DNA from 3 places in the Mucilaginibacter sp. GW821-FHT07G05 genome. Region 1 is predicted to be linked to each of the others. Evidence: riboswitches for the same ligand, from Rfam matches in the RefSeq annotation. Region 1 holds a riboswitch; each other region holds the start of a gene.
The links. A riboswitch is a leader RNA that binds a small molecule or an ion and turns the genes downstream of it on or off. The one in region 1 is predicted to bind S-adenosylmethionine.
Positions count from the first base shown of each region.

Region 2: another riboswitch for S-adenosylmethionine. It lies ahead of AC07NA_RS23405 (cysteine desulfurase family protein); the one in region 1 lies ahead of metH (methionine synthase).
Region 3: another riboswitch for S-adenosylmethionine. It lies ahead of AC07NA_RS06820 (SusC/RagA family TonB-linked outer membrane protein); the one in region 1 lies ahead of metH (methionine synthase).

Region 1 covers NZ_JBWKQC010000013.1:107,750-110,949, forward strand. The annotation lists gene metH (methionine synthase) at 1-1,924, opposite strand, end outside; SAM riboswitch class I at 2,080-2,192, opposite strand; gene AC07NA_RS24425 (Bax inhibitor-1/YccA family protein) at 2,485-3,200, opposite strand, start outside.
Region 2 covers NZ_JBWKQC010000012.1:42,662-45,861, reverse strand. The annotation lists tRNA gene AC07NA_RS23415 (tRNA-Cys) at 1-38, opposite strand, end outside; gene AC07NA_RS23410 (peroxiredoxin) at 151-786, opposite strand; gene AC07NA_RS23405 (cysteine desulfurase family protein) at 827-1,963, opposite strand; SAM riboswitch class I at 2,069-2,183, opposite strand; gene AC07NA_RS23400 (TIGR03364 family FAD-dependent oxidoreductase) at 2,365-3,200, opposite strand, start outside.
Region 3 covers NZ_JBWKQC010000002.1:571,864-575,063, forward strand. The annotation lists gene AC07NA_RS06820 (SusC/RagA family TonB-linked outer membrane protein) at 1-1,618, opposite strand, end outside; SAM riboswitch class I at 2,074-2,182, opposite strand; gene AC07NA_RS06825 (hypothetical protein) at 2,373-2,717, shown strand; gene AC07NA_RS06830 (KTSC domain-containing protein) at 2,872-3,200, shown strand, end outside.

The DNA.
Region 1 (3,200 bases):
GAACAATCTCCTTGCCTTTACTCTTAATGGTATCGGCATATTCTACCAGTCGCTCGGTAGCATCCTGGCGGCGGTTAAGCAATACATCCTCCACCAGTATCAAAAGGTCTTTCGGAATTTCTTCGTATACCTCAAGCATCCCCGCGTTTACAATACCCATATCCAAACCGGCATTAATGGCATGGTACAGGAACGCCGAGTGCATAGCTTCGCGCACCACGTTATTACCACGGAACGAGAACGAAATGTTACTCACTCCACCGCTTACTTTGGCATAAGGCAGGTTCTGCTTTATCCAGCGGGTGGCTTCAATAAAATCTACCGCGTAGTTATTATGTTCTTCGAGGCCGGTGGCTACGGTAAGTATGTTTGGGTCGAAGATGATATCCTGCGGGGGAAAACCAACTTCGTTTACCAGTATATTATATGAGCGCTGGCAAATCTCTTTACGGCGTTCCAGCGAATCGGCCTGGCCGGTTTCGTCAAACGCCATCACTACGGCTGCGGCGCCATAGCTTTGTATCTTGCGTGCGTATTCTATAAATTTCTCTTCACCCTCTTTAAGCGAGATGGAGTTAACGATGCCCTTGCCTTGCAGGCATTTCAACCCGGCTTCCAATACCGTCCACTTTGATGAATCTACCATGATAGGCAGTTTGGAAATATCCGGTTCGGAGGCTACAAGATTCAGGAATTTCACCATCACCGCTTCCGAATCGATCATACCCTCATCCATGTTGATATCGATCACCTGCGCGCCGCCTTCTACCTGCTGACGGGCAACTGTTAGCGCTGCCTCGTAATCTTCGGCAAGTATCAGTTTGGAGAATTTGGGTGAACCGGTGATGTTGGTACGCTCGCCAACGTTAACAAAGTTGGTTTCGGGCGTAAGCGTAACTGCTTCCAGTCCGCTAAGGCGCAAAAATGGTTTTATTTCGGGGATCTTGCGCGGTGGGAATTTTGCTGCTTTATCGGCAATACACTTGATATGCTCGGGCGTGGTGCCACAACAACCACCCACAATATTTACTATGCCGGCTTTTATAAAATCGTCAACCTGGTGCGCGGTTTCGTGCGGGGTTTCATCATAAGCCCCAAACTCGTTAGGCAAACCCGCGTTAGGGTAGGCCGATATGTATACTTCTGCCTTTTCAGATAGCTCTTCCAAATAAGGCCTCATCTCCCTGGCACCCAAAGCACAGTTTAACCCTACCGACAGCAGGTTAGCATGGCGGATAGAGTTCCAGAACGCCTCCACCGTTTGCCCCGAAAGCGTGCGCCCGGAAGCATCAGTAATAGTACCCGATATCATGATAGGCAAATGCTTGCCGCTTTCTTCGGCATAGCGTTGTATGGCAAATAATGCCGCCTTGGCATTCAGGGTATCAAATATGGTTTCAACCAACAGCAAATCCGATCCGCCGTCCACCAGTCCGCGCACCTGCGCGTAATAAGCATCGGCAAGGTCATCAAATGATACCGCGCGGTAACCAGGGTCGTTCACATCCGGTGATATAGAAGCCGTACGGTTAGTAGGACCAACCGCACCGGCAACAAAGCGCGGTTTTTCGGGTGTTTTTATATTATATTCGTCAACCACCTCACGGGCAATGCGGGCACCCTCATAGCTCAGCTCATAGTCGAGTTCTTCCATGTGGTAATCGGCCAGTGAAATACGTTGGGTACTGAAGGTATTGGTTTCGATGATATCTGCCCCGGCATCCAGATATTCGGCATGTATTGCCTTAATTACATCCGGACGGGTGATATTCAGCAAATCGTTATTGCCTTTCAAATCGGATATATGATCGCGGAAACGCTCACCACGAAAATCCTCCTCGGTGAGCTGGTACCGTTGTATCATGGTACCCATAGCCCCATCAATCACTAAAATGCGTTTCTGTAGTTCTTTTCTAATATCCATTTTGGTATCAAGTAGCGAGTATCAAGTAGCAAGACTTTATGAGTCCGCGTGATTAGCGCAGTGTGATCAACAGTAAAAACTACTTGATACCTGATACTAATTACTTGATACTATAACAGCTTATCTCGAAAAGTCGGGCGTGTGTATTTGACTTTCGCTTATCTTTCCTAACCGGTCCAGTTGACTTGTTAAGTAGAATGTAGCACCTTGTAAGTACAGGTTGCTAAGACATCGCAGGGTCTAATCCCTCCGTCTTTCTCCATAAGCAGCACAAAGGTGCATAATAAAGTTTTAATGTGCAATAGGCTTTTGGCTTATGTATATAAGCGAAATGCAATATTGTTGCAGGAAGGGTTTTTAACTCACCCCGCCTACGCTTCGCTGGGCGCCCCTCTCTTTCGCAAGCGAAAAAGAAGGTATAAGTATTACATATTCCGTAATATTCAAAATAAAACCCTCTTTGCGCAGCAGAGAGGGTGATCCAGCGAAGCGTGGATCGGGTGAGTCCACAAAAAAAGCCGCATTTTCATGCAGCTTTTCAATATTGTTAATCAATACTATTATCTTCTGTTGCCGCCGAATACACGCAGTAACATCAGGAACAGGTTGATAAAATCAAGGTACAGCGTTAACGCACCCATGATAGCTATCTTTTTGGTCGACTGATCGCCGTACTCTAAGCCTGCACCAATACGTTTTAATTTTTGTACGTCATAAGCGGTTAGGCCCACAAACACTGCAACACCTATATAGCTAATAATAACACTAAGGCCACTGCTTTTGATAAAGAAGTTAACCAATGATGCTACAACTATACCTATCAGGAACATAGTTAAAATTGAACCGAATTTAGTAAGATCTTGCTGGGTTGTATACCCTGCTATAGCCATAATACCAAACACTACCGATGCGGTAATGAAAGTTCCATAAATTAGACCACTCGCATAAACCGAAAAAATAGTACTAAGGCTTATACCCATCATAACCGCGAATGCCAGGAAGAAAACCGTTAGCATGCCAAATGAGAAACGGTTAAATGCCAGGCTCATTGTGAATATAAAAACAAGCGGGGAAAACATTGCAATGGTACCAAAACCCGTACCTCTGTTTGTAATTGGGTCTATCAATAAGTTTCTTAACGACTGATCATAAGCAAATGTCCATGCAAATGCCGCCGATATACCTAATGCCACAAACATCCATAAAAACACGTTCGCAATAAATTTGCGCGATGCAGCTGCATCTTCATTTACAAATACACTATCGTAAGTGTAAT
Region 2 (3,200 bases), on a different contig from region 1:
TTTTGCAGACCCCCACCTCTCCTCTCGGTCACGCGACTATTTTGTGTTATTGAGTGATTTGGTGAATGAGTGATTGAGTGGGCATGATAACTAATTAACCTACAATGTTGTTATCACATCCTGCACTCATTCATCAAATTGCTCAATAAATTATTTGTTGGGTTGCGGTGTTAAGCGCAAATAAGGTTTAACCTGGGTAAAACCTTTAGGAAATTTGGCCGGGATATCTTCCGTCTTAATTGCGGGTACCACCACCACGTCCTCGCCTTCTTTCCAGTCGGCAGGTGTGGCTACGCTGTAATTGGCGGTTAGCTGTAATGAATCTATCACCCGTAATATTTCCTGGAAATTTCTTCCTGTTGATGCCGGGTAAGTAATGATCAGTTTAATGGTTTTATCGGGCGCTATGATGAACAATGACCTTACCGTTGCGGTTAGCGATGCATTCGGGTGAATCATATCATAAACCTCGGCTATTTCGCGGTGCTCATCTGCTATGATCGGGAAGTTCACTTCCACATTCTGGGTTTCGTTAATGTCCTGTATCCAGCCTTTATGTGATTCTACTCCGTCAACACTCAGGGCAACTACCTTTACATCACGTTTATCAAACTCATCTTTCAATGATGCCGTGCGGCCAAGCTCGGTAGTACACACAGGTGTATAGTCCGCAGGGTGCGAGAATAGCACGCCCCAGCTGTCGCCTAAAAATTCGTAAAAATCTATTTCGCCTAATGATGTTTGCGCCGTAAAGTTGGGCGCTTTGTCTCCTAATCGTAAACTCATGGTGATTATGTATTTATGTTGTTATTTGTATCCTAATTAATTATGCTGCAACCGAATCATAAACCGCTGCTAACACGCTTACTGCATGGTCAATTTCGGCAGCGGTATTGTATTTACTGAACGAGAAACGAATGGTGTTCCTCGATGCATCGGCATTAATGGCCTGTAATACATGCGATGCCGAGCCGGTAGAGCAGGCGCTGCCGCCCGATACCGAGATGTTGTTTTGATCGAGATAAGCTAACAGATCGAAAGCGTTGGCGTTAACCGGCAAGCTCGCGCTTAGCACAGTGTAAAGACTTTTATCTGCAATGGCCGAATTACCATTGAAATATACATCGCCAACCTGTTCCTGTAGTTTATAGATCATCCTGTTTTTTAATGTTTGTATATATTTTTGATGCTCATCAATATCGCGGTAAGCTATTTCCAGCGCTTTTGCCAGGCCAATTATACCGTGAATATTCTCGGTACCTGCCCTTAATTTGCGTTCCTGCGAGCCGCCGTGCAACAACCTCGAAAGTTGTACACCATCGCGACAGTAAAGAAACCCTACCCCTTTTGGCCCATGAAACTTATGTGCCGAAGCTGCTAAAAAATGTGTTTTTAGTTTTGACAGATCGTGGCGGTAATGCCCGATGGTTTGAACCGTATCTGAATGAAAAATTGCTCCGTAGCTACAACAGACCTCGCCTATCAATTCGATATCGTTCAGGTTGCCAATTTCGTTATTGGCATGCATTACCGATACCAGCGAGCGTGTATTGTTTTGCAATAAGGTTTCGAGGTGATCGATATCAAGGTTACCCCTGCTATCTATATTGATGAAGCTTAATTTTATTTCGCCTTGTTTTTGCAGTTCTTCCAGCGTGTGCAGTACCGCATGGTGTTCAAAAGGCGTAGTGATAACGTGTTTTATTTGGTGAGAACGTACGCTTGATAGTATGGCCGTGTTATCGGCCTCGGTACCACCACTTGTAAAGATGATCTCGTTCGGCGACGCGTTCAGTAAACCTGCAATGGTTTGCCTTGCCTGCTCAATAGCACTTTTTACCTGCCTGCCATGCTCATGATGCGACGAAGGATTTCCGAAAAATTCGAGTAAGTAAGGGGTGATGGTGGTAAATACCTCGCTATCAAGTTGAGTGGTTGCGGCGTTATCAAGGTAAATTCTCATTTTGTTTCTCTTTTTATAAATCGTTAACAGTTATGTTTTTGTATCGACTTATCCGGAAAAGAGGCAAAAAAGAAAAGCTGCTGAGCGAGTCTTAAAATATTTGTCATCTTATCTTCCTCCTTTGTGGCGGAGCAGGAATTAGCACCTTTTACAAGCTCAAGAGCCGGTACAGGTTGCTAAGACGTCATAGGGCCTTTCCCTCTGTCTTTCTGGATAAGTATAATAAAGAACAATTATTATGATGCAAACATACACATTTAAACTACTATTCACATAGATTTTATAGTTTTTATTTGAAATAAATTATTTATCACTGATTTACAGCGAAATAAAAATGCGCCCGGTAGTTAAACCAGACGCATTTTTCTCTATTTAGGTTATTGAAAAGCTCAATTAGCAGATCACCTGCCCGCAAAATATTGCTCGCAAAGGCCGAATGACAGTGTCATCCCGTTGCCGCCAACACCGTTGATGATGGTTACACCCGGTTCCGGATCGGTGATAAATTCGGTTTCGCCGTTCATCATTTTTGGGTAGATGCCATGCCACGATTGCAGCAGTTTCCAGTCTTTAAAAGTAGCGAAGGTATGCAGGTAGTCGGTAATTAATTTGTTAATAAATTCCTTATCGAACGGATCGTGCACCAAACCATATTCGTGCGAGTCGCCTATAGTAAGTTCGCCGCCGCCATTTTGCGATACCATTACATGGATGCCCCATTTTAAATGTTCGGCATACTGTTCCTCATAACGCTGCTTAAGCGCAGGTAATGAAGCAGCTATCTGAAAACCTGGATAATGGATCATAGATAAACCACCGCAAAGCGACGGACCTATGCGCCAACCCTCGGGCTGGGTAACCAAACGCATCATTTGCAGTTTACATTTGCTGATATTGGTTTGCAGGAATAATTCGGGATACAGGGTTTCAAAATCGGCACCGCTGCATACAAATATTTCGTCGGCCTCCCAGGTACGTTTACCGGAGTAAACCTTTGGCGCTTCAATTTGGCTTATGGCCGTGTTCCAATGAAACTCAACACCGAATTTACCGGCAAGGTAAGCGGCCACCTGCCCTACCGCTACACGTGACTCAATGATCATTTCTTCGCCGCTCCATAAAGCGCCCTTTAAACCATCCGGGTTTACAGCCGGTGATCTTTTCAGTGCTTCGGCCGGTGTAAGTAAGGCGCAGTCGCGGTCATTTTTGTTGGCTTCCACATAGTCGGCAATTACCT
Region 3 (3,200 bases), on a different contig from region 1:
CGTCGTTAAGTTTTTTGGTGTATTGTAAACGCCCCTCGGCATTGGTTTCGTTAAAGTTGTAGGCATCTTCTTCGTACGAGCCAAATGGGGTTCCGTTTGTACCGTAAGCGACTTTGATCTTGCGCCTGTCGGTATACTGATCTGTACCTATACGGAAGTTGGCAGACAGTCCGTCGATGATCTTATAGTTTAACTCCACATTACCCAAAAAGTGATTGCGGTGTTGTGCAACGGTATTTTCGTATGCTACAAAGTATGGGTTACTGTAATAGCTGTTGTTCCAGTTAAAAGTGCTGCCATCAGCATTGCGATAATTTCTTAACTGGTTAATATCAACCTGGCGGCCGAACCATGTAAATTGCAACATGGTACTTGTGGCACGCTTGCCATAAGCGCCGGGCAGGTTATCGGCATCATCCTTAATGTAGTTGGCCACCGCGTTAATGGTGAGTTTATCGTTTACACGATAGGTAGTATTGAGCGCGAAGGCGTTTTTACCTTGCGATGAGTTTGGCACTACACCTGTTTGGTGCAGGTTATTGTATGATACACGGTAGTCAAACTTTTCATCAGAACCGGTAACGGCCACACCATTGTTGTAGGTATAACCTGTGTTAAAGTAATCTCTAACATTGTTTGGGTGGGCAACAAAAGGCTCGGCTTTACCCTTCGAAAAGAATTGAGGGACTAAACGGCCATCCAATGCCGGGCCCCAGCTTTCATCCACACCATCGTTAATACCGGCACCTTTACCATCTACGTAGCTGAATTTGCCGTTAGAGCCTTGTCCGTAAGCATTCTGATAATCGGGCAAAGTAAGCAGGCTCGAAAAGCTGGTGTTTGAGTTAAGCGTAATGCCTAAACCTTTGCTATTCTTTCCCGATTTGGTTTTGATGAGGATAACACCATTTGCCGCACGTGAACCATATAATGCCGCCGCGTTAGGGCCTTTCAGCACGGTTAACGATTCGATGTCTTCTGAGTTTAAGTCGGACAGTACGTTGGCGAAATCCCTTGATCCGTTGGTGCCTTGATTTTGGGCATTATCCACAGGCACACCATCTACCACAAATAACGGCTGGTTGTTATTGGCAATAGAAGTTTCGCCGCGTATAATGATACGTGCCGAACCCATATCGCCCTGGCTGCTGGTAACGTTTACACCGGCAATTTTACCCGATAAGGCATTGATAATGTTAGTTTCTTTAGCCTCTGATATATCCTTTGATTTTAAACCCTGAACTGCGTAGCCCAATGATTTTTTCTCTTTAGATATGTTGAGCGCCGTTACTACCACCTCGTTAAGCGAATTGGCCTGTTCATCAAGCACAATTTGCAAGGTAGTTTCGGTTTCGCTTATCACAATTTCCTGTGTTTTGTAACCGATGTATGATACATTTATAATATCCTTCGGTTTGGCGGTAAGGGTAAATTTACCATCCACATTGGTTTGGGTACCGCTGGTGCTGCCTTTTATGGAGATGCTAACGCCGGGTAGGGGCAGGCCATCGGTTTTGGCGGTTACCGTACCGCTTATTTTTACCGATTGCGCATAAAGCGTTTGGGCAAAAAGAAGTGGCAAAAGCAGGGCCACTAATAATTTGTAAGTTTTTAACATGACAATTGTTTGTGAGTGTTTGTGTTTCCCCATTTGTATTGATGTTGCCGTAAAACAAGCGCATAGCAAAGCCCGTCCGCTTAAAAACAGTATCAATTTTAGGGTGTTAAATATTTATTGTTTGGCGTTATTCGCTGTGATAGCCTGTATATTAAGACTGATGCAAATAACCTGGCAGCCTGTTAGCTGCAACAACACATGACAGTCATGTGCGCGAAAATGCATGTGCTTAAGGCACCGTTAGATGTGGTTTTTAAGGTAGGTAAACTTAAGTGAGTACTTCGTTTTTTCATTTACTTATTTATTATATTAAAAGTGGGGAATATGCTTGTTATTATTAATTAATGCGTCGCACCCAATTATGGATGAACGGAAATAAAATTTTTAATTAATTATACAGATTGCCGGAGATAAGCTGAGATGCTTGCTTGTAGTGCAAACAGTTTGCAGAGTTAACATTATCTTTTCTGCCACGGGGCAGATAGGAATTAGCACCTTTATACCAATGGCGTACAGGTTGCTAAGACATCACAGGGCCTTTCCCTCCGTCTTTCTGGATAATTAAATGATGTATAAGAACGATTGACGCTGCAAATATATAATATATATTCTACTAAATCTATAGATATTATATTTTATTGTCAGATTATTGTCAGTTTGGGTTTATAGGGTGATTGTCGATACGATAATTGCTTGTTTGTATGGTATTTATTATAAACTTTAAAACCGCAGCGTTTGTAATTATATTTACGGTATGACAATAGAACAGGCTAATTATATCCTTGAATATTATAGCAAATTGTTACCACGCAAAGAAAATATGGAGTTACTTAGCCGAAGGTTTGCGTTGAATTTAAAGGATATGCCCGATTGCGAAATTCGTACGAAGCTTTATGTGCATAACAATTGGCTTACCGCCGATGCGGAAATACTGAACTATCTTGATCCTGAATATGTGCAATACCTGCTTGCAACCGCCGCCCGCATTTTAGAAAATCATCCGGCTGAGGTTGTCTTCAATTTATGCCCTCAATGTAACCAGCTTGCGCGCACACCTTATGCCCAACAGTGCAGGTATTGCAGTTATACCTGGCGCTAAATTTTAAGCGGATATTATCAAATTGATAATAGTGAGCCGGGGCTTAAAATTGTGGTGTAGAAAGCGTACCTTTGCAAAATTATTTTCGGGGGGAGATTGGGCTTAATATCAAGGCTTTCATCTTTTTACATAATAACATAAAACGAACGAAAGCATGAAAAAGATAGTAGACTACAGGAAATTATTGGGCGTTAACGAAGCCGCTGAACTACAGGAACTAAAATCGGTATACCGTGGTTTGATGAAAGCCTGGCACCCTGATAAATTTCAGGAAAGCGAAGAAAGCAAGTTAGCTGCCGAAGAAAAAAGTAAGACTATTATCGAAGCCTATCATTTTTTAGTGAGCATCGCTCCCGAAACCCGTGCCCAGTCTATCACCGAATATACCGCCACCACAACCGCATCGGCCATGGTTGATTTTGAATACAAATCACAAGTGCTTAAAGTTAGCTTTGCCGATGGTAACGAATACGAATATTTCGA